3 regions of the Comamonas testosteroni genome follow, and region 3 is predicted to be linked to each of the others. Evidence: riboswitches for the same ligand, from Rfam matches in the RefSeq annotation. Region 3 holds a riboswitch; each other region holds the start of a gene.

Region 1 (4,236 bases), 1.5 Mb from region 3:
CCACCACGGCCAGCACCTTGATCAGTGCGAACCAGTACTCGGCCTCGGCAAAGCCGCGCGCGGAAAACGCGTTCAGCCCCACCATCAGCAGCAGGAACAGGCCGCTCCAGAGGATGCCCGGCACATTGGGAAACCAGTAGGCCATGACCAGTTGCGAGGCCACCAGGTCCACCGCCACCACCACGGCCCAGCTGAACCAGAAGTTCCAGCCCAGCGCAAAGCCGAAGCCGCGATCCACATAGCGCGAGGCATAGGTAGAGAAAGAGCCGGCCACCGGCATGAAGGCAGCCAGCTCACCCAGGCTGGTCATGATGTAGTACACCATGATGCCGATGAGAAGATAGGTGAGCACGGCTCCGCCGGGGCCGATCTGGGCGATGGCCGAGCCGGAGGCCACAAACAGGCCCGTTCCGATGGCGCCGCCAATGGCGATCATGCTCAGGTGGCGCTGCTTGAGCACCCGGTGCAAGCGGGGCTGCTTATCGTCACCATCGCCAGTCGGCGCGAGCTGCTGGCTTGAGTTGGGTTGGGACATAAATGTCTTGTTGTAATGGTTTGCGCCCATCCGGACAAAACACCCAACCATCCCGCAGGCGCTGCGACAGGCAACGCAAAAAGGCGACCATGACGGTCGCGGGCAACAAGGACAAAGGAACGAAGCCATGACAGCAGAACGCCATGGCGGATAGGCCAGTCGCATCCTGAATCGGCAGCCACCCCAGTCGGGCGCTTCAATGGCAAAGCGGTGATATCGCCGGGCCCATTGACAGGCAAAGACGATATTTTGCCCAAATCCACTGCCGGCCATGGCCCGCCATGCCAATGCAGGGGCTGACTCTGGGGCTGCTCGGCGGCACTTGACAGCGTCTATCGCTATGAATTTAGAAGCGCACTGCGCTTGAATAAATTCATTTTCATAGACAAATACTCAATATTTCCTTGAACGATAAACGCAAAGCGCTATCAAATAGCGTGGACTCCACATGATCAGCCATGACTGGGCCCTGGCGCAGAAGTCTAGTAAACCCGTATATCCAGGCGCCGCCGTTCTTCCTACATTTGCCCACAGGCACTCAGCCCGGTGATGCCGAGAGAGACTGCAGCGCAAACTTGGCGCATGCAGCGCCGAAGGAGCAACCGCCCCGGAAACTCTCAGGCCAAAGGATCGGCATCGCTTTCACACACTCTGAAGAATGTCCGGACGTCATCGTCCGCCGGGCATACCGAAGGAGCAAGCGAGCAGCGCCGCAAGGCCATGCCTCGTGAATCTCTCAGGTCCAGAACAGAGGGGGCGTCCGCTGCGCATGTTGCGCACGGGCTCCACCCTTGACGTTTCTGGAATCTGAATCATGAAGACAATCGCCGTCATCGGCGGTGGCATCACGGGCGTGACCACCGCCTACGCTCTCGCTCGCCGCGGATTTTCCGTCACCCTGTTCGAGAAACAGCGCTACGCCGCCATGGAAACCTCGTTCGCCAATGGCGGCCAGCTCTCGGCCTCGAACGCCGAGGTCTGGACCCATTGGTCCACCATTGTCAAAGGCCTCAAGTGGATGCTCAAGAGCGATGCTCCGCTGCTGCTCAACCCCAAGCCCAGCTGGCACAAGATTTCCTGGTTCTGCCAGTTTCTCGCTGCCATCCCCCACTATGAGAAAAACACCGTGGAGACCGCCAGGCTGGCGATTGCGGCACGCGAGCACCTGTTCGAATGGGCGGCTCGCGAAGGCATTGACTTCGATCTGAAGCAAAAAGGCATCCTGCATATCTACCGTGACCGAGCAGGCTTTGAACATGCGGGCAAGGTTTCCCAGTTGCTGGCCAAAGGCGGGCTGGAGCGCCGCGCCGTGACACCGCAGGAGATGCGCTCCATCGAGCCGACCCTGTCCGGAACCTTCTATGGCGGCTACTTCACCGAGAGCGACTCCACAGGCGACATCCACAAGTTCACCAGCGGCCTTGCCGCTGCCTGTGAGCGACTCGGCGTGCAATGCCGCTACGGTCAGGAAATCGTGTCGGTGAGCAGCAATGGCAAACAGGCCAGCGTGACCGTGCGCCAGGGTCCGGCAACCGAGACCTCGACTTTCGACGCCATGGTGGTCTGCGCAGGCACGGCCAGCCGCGCCCTGGCCGCTCAGCTCGGCGACAGCGTCAACATCTATCCGGTCAAGGGCTATTCCATCACGGTCAATCTGGCGGACGAAGCCAGCCGCGCCGCAGCCCCCGTGGTGAGTCTGCTGGACGACGAGACCAAGCTGGTCACCAGCCGCCTGGGTGACGATCGCTTCCGAGTTGCCGGTACGGCGGAGTTCAACGGCTACAACAAGGACATCCGCGCCGACCGCATCCGCCCTCTCATCGAATGGGTGCAGCAGTGCTTCCCGGGCGTCAGCACGCGCAGCGTGGTGCCCTGGGCGGGCCTGCGTCCCATGATGCCGGACATGCTGCCGCGCGTGGGCCCTGGCAACAAGCCCTGCGTGTTCTACAACACCGGCCACGGCCATCTGGGCTGGACCTTGTCGGCCGTTACCGCCGACATGGTCGGCGACCTCGTGCTGCAGTCCATGGGCAGCGCCAGCAGGCAGTCCCGGCCGGCCAAGCTGACCACCGCCAGCGCCTGACCACGACCTGAAAACCTCATCAACAAGCCAGACACGGCAGCCGCAGCGCCCCGTGAGGGGCAGCTGTTGCCGTGTGAATGGCAAACGGAGACATACAACATGAGTCGAAATCATCCAAGCGCAGCCGGGGAGTCGCTGCAGCAGACAGGGGAGCTGGAGCGCGGCCTCAAGGACCGGCATATCCAGCTGATCGCCCTGGGCGGTGCCATTGGCGTGGGCCTGTTCCTGGGCTCGGCCAAGGCGATCCACAAGGCCGGGCCGCTGCTGCTGGTCAGCTACGCCATCGCGGGGCTGACCATCTTCTTCATCATGCGGGCACTGGGCGAGTTGCTGGTGCACCGCCCTGTGGCCGGCTCTTTTGCCACCTATGCCGAAACCTATGTCAGCCCCTGGGCCTGATTCGTCACCAGCTGGACCTACTGGTTCACCTGGGTGGTGACGGGCATGGCGGAGCTCACGGCCATAGGCATCTACACCCACTACTGGTTTCCGGCCATTCCGCAATGGGTTCCGGCGCTCGCCACCCTGGCCGTGCTGCTGGGCGTGAATCTGATTGCGGTCAAGGTCTTCGGCGAGCTGGAATTCTGGTTCGCGCTGATCAAGGTCGTGACCATCGTGGCCACGCTGGTGCTGGGTGTGGCCATCATCACCACGGGCTGGGGACCGCTGGGCCAGACGGCAAGCTTCACCAACCTATGGTCGCATGGAGGCTTTGCACCCGTGGGCATGGTGGGCGTGGTCTTCACCTTGCAGATAGCCTGCTTTGCCTATACCGGTGTGGAATTGATCGGCGTGACGGCCGGCGAGGCCGAGTCGCCCGAGAAAGTGCTGCCCCGCGCCACCAACAGCATCGTCTACCGCATTCTGATCTTCTATATCGGCGCCCTGATCATCATCATGTCGCTGGTGCCCTGGAACGAACTCAGCCCCGACATGAGCCCTTTCGTCCATGTCTTCGACAAGCTGGGCATTCCTGCCGCCGCCGGCATCATCAACTTCGTGGTCATCACTGCCGCCGCCTCCTCATGCAACAGCGGCATCTTCAGCACGGGCCGCATGCTCTATACGCTGGCGCAATTCAAACAGGCTCCCGCCAGGCTGGGCAGGGTCAATGCGCGCCATGTGCCTGCGGCCGGTATTGTTTTGTCGGCAGCATTCATGCTGCTTGGCGTGGTGCTGAACTATCTGGTGCCCGAGGAGGCTTTCATCTACGTGACCAGCATTGCCACCATCGGCGCCGTCTGGACCTGGGGCATCATTGTCTTTTCCCATCTGCGCTATCGCCGCGCCGTCAGGCTGGGTCATGCGGCAGCCGTGGCCTACCGCATGCCCGGCGCACCGTTCACCAACTGGTTTGTGCTGGCCTTTCTGGCCGTGGTGCTGGTCTGCCTGTCGCTGGATGCCAGCACCCGCGTGGCCCTATATATCGCGCCCCTGTGGTTTGCGCTGCTGACGATTGGCTACCGGCTCTACGCGGTCAAGCCCGAGCAGCGCCATCGCCTGGCGCAAGCGCAACAGCAAGCCGCCTGAGGCGCAGCACAGCCGCACTGGGGATGCCATGGCTATACGCTGATTGATTCAGGAGCTTCTTGTGCTCTTCCATGCTTCATTCAAAGGA
Region 2 (4,236 bases), 1.4 Mb from region 3:
GCCCGGTCGCTCGAGGGGAAGTCCGGCACCAGATTGCCATGACCGTTGACGGGGAAGGGCGGCATGGCCGCCAGCGTCCCTGCATCATGCTCGGCCACGCTGACCTGGCCGCGTATGGCTTGCAGCTCCCATTCCCCCGCTGCCAGGCCGCTGGCTTGCAACAAGGGCTTGGTGTCCGGACCCAGGGCCAGCACCAGCATGGGGGCTTCGGCCAGGGTCTGGCCCTGAGCATCCAGCACCTGCCAGATATTGCGCACTTCATCGCGCACCAGGCGCGAAGCTCGGGCATGGCCTTGCCAATGAATACCGGGGGCTTGCAGCAGCGCGCGCACCAGTTGTGCGGGGCGCACCCAGCCAGCCTGCTCATGCCAGACGGCCTGACTGTCTGCGGGCAGATGGGCCGCAGCCAGCTGAGCCGGCTGCACGGGCGCGCTCCAGTGCAGGCCCCAGGGGTAGGTCTCGCTTCCGGGCTGCAGCCATGACTTGGGCAGATGGGAGGGCTCGTTCAGGTCGTGCTCGAGCACGCCGCCATGGGCCCAGTCCTGTGCTGGATGCAACTTTTGCGCTTGGCTCAGTTGCTGCAGATTTTGTAGCGTTGTGCGTACGCCACTTCTGGACAAGCGCGATAGAACACTGTCATCGGGCGAAATATGCGGGCAAAACAAGCCGGCTGGCAGGCCTGAAGCTCCTGCCGCAGGCTCGGCCGCCGCATCCAGCACCGTCACTTCCCAGCCGCGCCTGGCCAGACTGGCAGCAGCGGCAGCACCCGCCAGGCCCGCACCCAGCACCAGGCAGTGGCCGGCCTGGCCCACGGGCGCAGGCAGGCCGTCCGGGCGATGGCGCGGCTCCCATGCCGGGTTGTAGGCTGCATGCAGGTTATGGCGCTTGGGCGGCACGCCAGCGTGCTTCTTGACTTCGAAACCCTGGGCCTTGAGCGCCTGGCGCACATGGCCGGCCACGCACCAGGTGGCAAGCTGCGTGCCCCGGCGGCAATGGCGGGCAATGTTCTTCATGGCATCTTCATCCCACATCTCGGGGTTGAGCTGGGGAGAGAAGCCATCCAGATACACGCTGTCCGCCGTCATTTGCTGCTTGCGCAGCATGGTCCTGGCATCGCCTATATAGAGCGTCAGCAGCACCTGGCCGTCGTCAAACGAGAGGCGATGCACGCCGGGCAGCAGTCCCCACCATTGCTCGGCCAGCTGTTCGCCAAGCGGGCGCAGCTCCTCATCGGCCGGCAAAAACGCGAGCAGATCCTCGCGCGAGACAGGGTAGGCCTCCACCGAGACAAAATGCAGAATGCGCGGGCGTCTGGGGTCGGCTTTCCATGCCGACCAGGTGACGAGGAAGTTCAGTCCGAAGCCAAAGCCGGTTTCCAGAATGCGCCACTGCGCTGTATCAGCCCAGGCGGCTGGCAGCTCGCAGCCACCGAGAAAAACCTGGCGGGCCTGGTCAAGGCCGCCCAGCTCGCTGTGATAGCGATCGCCAAATCGGGTGTTGTAGGGGGTGCCATCCGGCATCCATGTGATGGGTTCAGACATGGAAAGTGAAACTACATGGGTAACGCATGGCGCAGTCTAGGTCAGAGCAGCCAAGCAAGGGCCGCCCTGCGTAGCAAGAGAGGGGGAGTCTCGATCACTCCCAGCGCTGCTGGTACGAAAAAACCGGCAGGCGCCATTTGAAACGAATGGCGGCAAGACGGAAGGCCAGACCGCCGGCAAAACACACGATGGTGCTGATATTGGGGCTGACATCCAGATAGCGCAGGCCCAGGAACATCAGGCATACGGACAGCGACACGCTCGCATACAGCTCGCGGCGGAACACCACGGGGACCTGGTTGCAGAGCACATCGCGCAAGATGCCGCCGCTGATGCCGGTAATCATGCCGGCCATGATGATGACGATGGTGGGGTAGCCCAGCTCCAGCGCGGTATTGCAGCCAATCAGCGAAAAGGCGATCAGACCCATGGCGTCCAGCAGCAGAAACACCTGCTTGAGCCTGTGCATATGGCGTGCAATCACAGTGGTCAGCAGACCGAAGCTGATGACCAGATACACATATTCAGGGTGCTGGGTCCAGCCGATGGGGTAGTGGCCCAGCACCATGTCGCGGATGGTGCCGCCGCCCAGGGCAGTGACGAAGGCGATGACGACGACACCAAAGATATCCATATTTCGCCGCCCTGCGGCGAGTGCGCCGGACATGGCTTCGGCGGTAATGGCCACCAGATAGATGACCAGCATGACGGTGAAGTTGGAGGCCTGGAACGAGTCCAGCAAAGAGACGGAAGGAAGCATGAAGGCACTTGAAAATAGACCAGCCACTCACATCGGCGGGAGTGTCCGGCTTGCCTCTCCCGCTGTCCTTTTACCTGAGAGTTGCGCATGAGCACCTTCGCGGTGGCCATGCTTGCCCCTTCGGTGAGCCCTGCAGACTTGTGGTTGCGGGCTGCTCTCCAGTTGGCGATATCCGGGTCCTGTCAGACCCACCTGCGGTACTTATTGCCTGAGCGATTATGGGAGTTTGCGCCTTCGGCGGGAACCCTCGAAAGGCTCCGCTCTCCCGCAGGATGGGCGCGATTCTAGCCAGTTTCAGTGACTTTATTCGGGTTAATACCTGTATTAATGTGGTTCTGCGGCTGCCGAGCTGGGGCGCGGAGGCCCAGTCTGAACCCGCCGTGGCTCGCGCAAGTCCGCGTTTTCGTCTGTCAAGCCGCCCGCCATGACAAGCGGTGCTCTCGAAGGCTCGCTCATTCTTCAGGCGTTGACAGACTGCTTGGGGACGACACGAACCTGTCGTGGCACGCAGAAGCGGCCCTTTGAGCCGGTACGTGGCGGCCATGCGATTCGAACAGCCGGCTTGGAGCGTAAAACAGCTGTTAAGGACAGGCGGCGTGCAGCAACTGGTGTTGGCGATTGCCGCCGCTTCGGCATGGGTCTGTGAGTGACTCAGGTCAGCCTAAAGCCGACTTGATTGCAAGCCTGAGTGGGGGGGAGTTCAAAGCTCGGTGAGAGTTTGCACTATCAAGCTGAACGGGGCTGCTTCTGGCCGAACGCGGCCATAGCAGGCTGAGGTGGTCGGTTCAATGAGAGTGCCCATTTCGACCCGTTTCTCACGGTGGGTATCGATTGACGGGAATATTTACTCCATTGGACGCATCCAATGTGTAGATCCATCGATTGCGAAGGAGTGAATCATGGGCACAGAGCACAGCAAAATCCTCGAACGCGAGGAGGTTGCGCAGGGTACGATGGCATTTCATCTCGCCAAACCGGCGGGGTTTGATTTCCGTCCTGGACAGGCGTTTGAAATCCAGCTGCCGGGCGCGGTCCCAGGGGAGAGTAAAGAGGAGCGATGTCACGCATTCTCCATTGTCAGCGCGCCACACGAGAGTGAACTAGTGTTTGCTACGAGGATGAGGGACAGCGTTTACAAACGCGCTTTGGGAGCTCTGCCTGTAGGTGCTGAGTTGGATATCGATGGACCATTTGGTTCGCTTACCTTGCACAAAAACACCGCGCGAGCGGGTGTGCTCATCGCCGGTGGGATTGGCGTGACGCCGTTCATGAGCATGCTGCGAAACGCTGCAATGCAGCAGTCACAGCAGGATTTGCTTCTGCTGTATTCCAATCGTCGTCCAGAAGATTCGGCGTTTCTCTCTGAGCTTCAAGCTCTCGAAAAGAAGAATCCAAAATTCCGGCTCAAGGCCACCATGACGGATATGGCGCACTCTGCCGTGGATTGGAGTGGTGATACACAAACGATCGATAGAGAGTGGCTCCAGCAGGCCATTGAGGGCTTGGCTAATCCGATCTTTTATGTTGCTGGCCCACCTTCCATGGTTGCGTCAATGCAGCGGTTGCTGATATCAGCCGGTATTGATGAGGACGATGTGCGTAGTGAGGAGTTCTTTGGATATTGAATTGGCAGACTCCTCTCTGATCAAGGAGAAAGTCTGCCATGACGCATTTGGATGCAGCGGCTTGGCATCTGTCGCTAGGCTCTTACCAGTGCAGATAGAACATGGCCTTGGCCAGCAAGACAATGACCAGCACATGGCAGAACACGCTCAGATGCAATCGGTGCGAGCGTCGCCCATTGAGTTGCCCTTGGCGGCGCCACCACATGGCGCTGGCGAAGTGCGCAAGAACGCTAAGCGCCAGCGCAATCTTGAGCACCATCAGCATGCCTGTACTGCTGGCCAAGGGGTGCGCCAGTACCGAGCGGTGCTG
Region 3 (4,236 bases):
CGGGACGCTATGGAAGTTCTTATTCAACAAGCCGGCCGATTCCCAGCCAGGCAAGGCACTGCCCGTTTTGCCACTGAGCACGGCCGAGCTGAACCTCGCGCCCGAGCGCAGCCTCTATCGCCTGGGCCATTCGACCTTGCTGATGAAGCTGCGCGGCGGCTGGTGGCTGACGGACCCCGTGTTTTCCGAGCGAGCCTCCCCACTGCCGTTTGCCGGCCCCAAGCGCTTCCATGCCCCGCCGATCGCCCTGGACAAGTTGCCTGCCTTGCGCGGCGTGCTGCTCTCGCATGACCACTACGATCATCTGGACCGCGCCACCATCCGCGTGCTCGCGCCCAAGGTAGGCGTTTTTCTGTGCCCTTTGGGAGTGGGAGACAGACTGGCAGCCTGGGGCGTGCCGGCCGACAAGATCGTGCAGCACGACTGGTGGCAAGGCAGCGAGTTCGACGGCCTGCGTTTCACGGCCACGCCGGCCCAGCATTTCTCGGGACGCAGCCTGCGCGACGGCAACCGCACGCTATGGGCATCCTGGACCATAGAAGATCACCGGGCCGACAGGCCGCTGCGCGTCTTCTTCAGCGGCGATGGCGGCTACTTCGACGGTTTTGCCGAAATCGGCAGGCACTTCGGCCCCTTCGATGTCACGCTGATGGAAACCGGCGCCTACGATGCCCACTGGCCCTATGTCCATATGCATCCGGCCCAGACCGTGCAGGCACACCGGGATCTCGGCGGCCAATGGCTGCTGCCCATACACAACGGCACTTTCAACCTGGCCATGCATGCCTGGTGGGACCCCTTCGAGCAGATTATGAGTCTGGGCAGGCAGCACGGCATAGAGATCGCCACGCCCATGATGGGCGAGCGCCTGGACCTGGGCGCTCCGCATGCGGGCTCGGCCTGGTGGCGCGCCTGCGCCGAGGCCGATATCAAGGAACTGGACCTGCGCCCTGCGCAACCCTGAAATGCTGCCGACATGGCCGACAATGCCCTCATGGACATTTCGCGCATTTCACACCTTGGCGCAGCCTGCGCCGCGTCACTGACCGCCTTGCTGCTCAGTGCCTGCTCCCACCTCTCCGATGGCAGTCGGACCAAGCTGCCTCCGGGCGCCGGCACCGCGAGCACGGTTTCCGAGCGGCCGGAGCCTGCGCCGGCTCCGCCATTGGACACGCAGCACAGGCGGTCACAGAGCATGGAATGGCCTGCATGGATCAAGGCAGATTGCACACCCGTCGCCCAGCTCGATCGGCAACCACAGCCACGCCGCCACACCACGCCGATCATCAGTGCCAGCTGGTTTCCTCAAGGACTGGAAACCATGGTGATCTTCCGCCTGGAGGTCACTGCTCAGGGCGAACTCGGCCGTGTGGCCTATCAGCCCGCCGATACCGATCCCCGCATCGTGAAGTCCATCATGCGCTCGCTCGAGCGCTGGAAATTCAAGCCCGGCATGCGCCAGGGCCAGGCCGTGACTGCCTGCTTCGAGCAGCCCTACCAACTGGTGTTTCCGCGCCAGGAGATCGAATCCCCAGAATCTCCGTCCTTGAATACCGAGACACGGTGAGTACACAGACCCAATCCGGACGAACTGTGCTCGAAAACCCCAAAATCCGCACGATTCGGTGGTGCAAGCCCCTTGCCCACCGCTAGAATCGCCAGCGTCAGGAGAGAGTGCCTGCAGCTGAAGCTGCCCCGCACCGCCGAAGGCGCAGACCCCCACCCGGAGTCAAAACGCTCAGGCAAAAGGACTGACAAGCGCTGCAGGTGTGCAAACCTGCAGCGTCCCTTGCTGGAGAGAGATGCAGGCCGTCATTTCGTATGTGTGCCAGCATCCACCGAAGGAGCAAGCTGCCCGCGAAAACAAAGGCAGTGAATCTCTCAGGTAAAGCGGACAGCAGGGCAAGCCCGCCAAGCATGGCCCCGTCATGCATGGCCACTCATTTGGTTTTGACCACCGGAGCGCTTGCCTGTGACTGCTGCTGACACTTCTTCCGATCTGCGTTCCACACCGCTGTTTGCCCTGCACCAGAAACTGGGTGCCCGCATGGTGCCGTTTGCCGGCTACTCAATGCCCGTGCAATACCCTCAAGGCCTGATGGCCGAGCATCTGCACACGCGCAAGGCTGCCGGCCTGTTCGATGTCTCGCACATGGGCCAGTTGCTATTGCGCGGCCCCGATGCCGCCGCCGCGCTCGAATCACTGATGCCCGTCGATGTCATGGACCTGGGCCTGCACAAGCAGCGCTACGGCCTGCTGCTCGATGAACAAGGCGGAATTCTCGACGACCTGATGTTCGTCAACCGCGGCGATGATCTGTTCCTCATCGTCAACGGTGCCTGCAAAGAGGCGGATATCGCTCATATCCAGAACCGCATCGGTAGCTGCTGCGAGGTCGTCCCATTGCCCGATCGCGCCCTGCTGGCCCTGCAAGGCCCGCAAGCTGCCACCGCCCTCTCGCGCCTGATTCCTGGAGTGACGCAACTGGTCTTCATGACCGGCAACCACTTCGACTGGCAGGGCCATGCGCTCTACATCACGCGCAGCGGCTATACGGGCGAGGACGGTTTCGAAATCTCACTTCCCGGCGAAGCGGCAACAGCCTTTGCCGAAGCTGTGCTGGCCCAGCCCGAGGTGGCCCCTATCGGCCTGGGCGCGCGCAACTCGCTGCGCCTTGAAGCCGGGCTTTGCCTGTACGGCAACGACATAGACACCAGCACCACCCCGGTGGAAGCCTCGCTGAACTGGGCCATGCAGAAGGTGCGCCGCAGCGGCGGCGAGCGCGAGGGCGGCTTTCCCGGTGCGGCCATCGTGCTGGAGCAATTGCAGAACCCTCAGTCGCTGCGCCGCAAGCGCGTGGGCTTGATCGCGCTGGAGCGCATTCCCGTGCGCGAGCCCGCCGTGCTGGAAAACATGGACGGACAGCATATCGGCCACATCACCAGCGGCCTGCTCAGTCCCACGCTCAACCAGCCCGTGGCGCTGGCCTATGTCAAGCCCGACTACGCCGCCATCGATACGGAAATCTTCGCCGTGGTGCGCGGCAAGCCGGTGCCCATGAAGGTGGTCGCCACACCATTCGTTCCCACCCGCTATCACCGCGGCTAGTCTGCCTCCGCGCATGAGACGGGCCAGTTTGCCAAACAGCAGCCAGAACACCGCTAAAGTGCGCACTGGACCTTTCTCAAACAACACCCGATTCCCCTGAATCCCCCCCATCTGGAGCTTTCCATGAGCATCAAGTATTCCAAAGAACACGAGTGGATCAACGCCGCCGACACCAATGCCGCCATCGTCGGCATCACCGTACACGCACAGGATGCGCTGGGCGATGTGGTGTTTGTGGATCTTCCCGGCGTGGGCTCCATCTTCCAGGCCGGCGACGTGGCTGGCGTGGTCGAGTCCGTCAAGGCCGCTGCCGATGTCTACATGCCCGTGACCGGCGAGATCGTCGAAGTCAACGAAGCCCTGCGCGATGACCCGTCGCTGGCCAACAGCGACCCGCTGGCCGCTGGCTGGTTCTTCAAGGTCAAGATGAGCAATGTGGGCGAGCTCGAAGCTCTGATGGAAGAGACCGCCTACAACGATTTCGCCAAGGACAACTAAGCATATCAACGGCCCTCGCATTGCGAAGGCCGTTTTTGCATGCAGCCATGAGCACCATTCTGTATTTCGACGATCCGGAAGTCGGTCTCGCCCGCGAGACCAGCCACCCTGCGTTTGCGCGCATTGCGACCCAGGACTTCTTCTACGACTGCGGTGACGACTTCAGCCCCTTCGGCAACGATGACGGCAGCGACACACTGGCCTCACTCGAAGAGTGGTACCAGGAGCAGACGGGTGGCCAGTCCGCCAAGACCCTGCGCTTTCTGCAACAGCAACTATGCGACTGGGATCTTCCCGTGCCCAGGGACATACTGGCTCATGACGATGCGGCCAAGGCCGAATGGCTGGCCAGCGACGACATGAACCAGAGCTATCTCCTCTCGGTCTGCCGCGCCCACGTGGCCACAGCCTTTGGTCAGCTCAAGATCACGGGCAGCATCGATGCCGATCTGCACAAGCAGGCCCTGCTTGCCCTGGCCTGCCAGCAATGGCTGAACACCGTTGCACGCAGCAAATATCCCGATTGGGAATATGCCGACCAGGAAAGCGCACGCCTGGCCCTGATGAACACCGCGCTGGAACAAGCCAGCGCTGCTTGAAGCACCGGCTGTATGCCTTCAGGCATACGG

What was found. A riboswitch is a leader RNA that binds a small molecule or an ion and turns the genes downstream of it on or off. The one in region 3 is predicted to bind glycine.
Region 1: another riboswitch for glycine. It lies ahead of F0P97_RS05285 (D-amino acid dehydrogenase); the one in region 3 lies ahead of gcvT (glycine cleavage system aminomethyltransferase GcvT).
Region 2: another riboswitch for glycine. It lies ahead of F0P97_RS18595 (trimeric intracellular cation channel family protein); the one in region 3 lies ahead of gcvT (glycine cleavage system aminomethyltransferase GcvT).

Annotation. Positions count from the first base shown of each region.
Region 1 is NZ_CP043568.1:1,168,486-1,172,721, reverse strand. It holds gene F0P97_RS05290 (amino acid permease) at 1-535, opposite strand, end outside; glycine riboswitch at 1,079-1,178, shown strand; gene F0P97_RS05285 (D-amino acid dehydrogenase) at 1,350-2,618, shown strand; partial or broken gene F0P97_RS05280 (amino acid permease) at 2,718-4,148, shown strand.
Region 2 is NZ_CP043568.1:4,031,061-4,035,296, reverse strand. It holds gene mnmC (FAD-dependent 5-carboxymethylaminomethyl-2-thiouridine(34) oxidoreductase MnmC) at 1-1,520, opposite strand, end outside; gene F0P97_RS18595 (trimeric intracellular cation channel family protein) at 1,636-2,301, opposite strand; glycine riboswitch at 2,354-2,473, opposite strand; glycine riboswitch at 2,487-2,579, opposite strand; gene F0P97_RS18590 (ferredoxin--NADP reductase) at 3,201-3,926, shown strand; gene F0P97_RS18585 (CopD family copper resistance protein) at 4,009-4,236, opposite strand, start outside.
Region 3 is NZ_CP043568.1:2,675,520-2,679,755, reverse strand. It holds gene F0P97_RS12135 (MBL fold metallo-hydrolase) at 1-964, shown strand, start outside; gene F0P97_RS12130 (hypothetical protein) at 977-1,567, shown strand; glycine riboswitch at 1,656-1,764, shown strand; glycine riboswitch at 1,783-1,908, shown strand; gene gcvT (glycine cleavage system aminomethyltransferase GcvT) at 1,973-3,109, shown strand; gene gcvH (glycine cleavage system protein GcvH) at 3,233-3,607, shown strand; gene F0P97_RS12115 (MolR family transcriptional regulator) at 3,655-4,206, shown strand.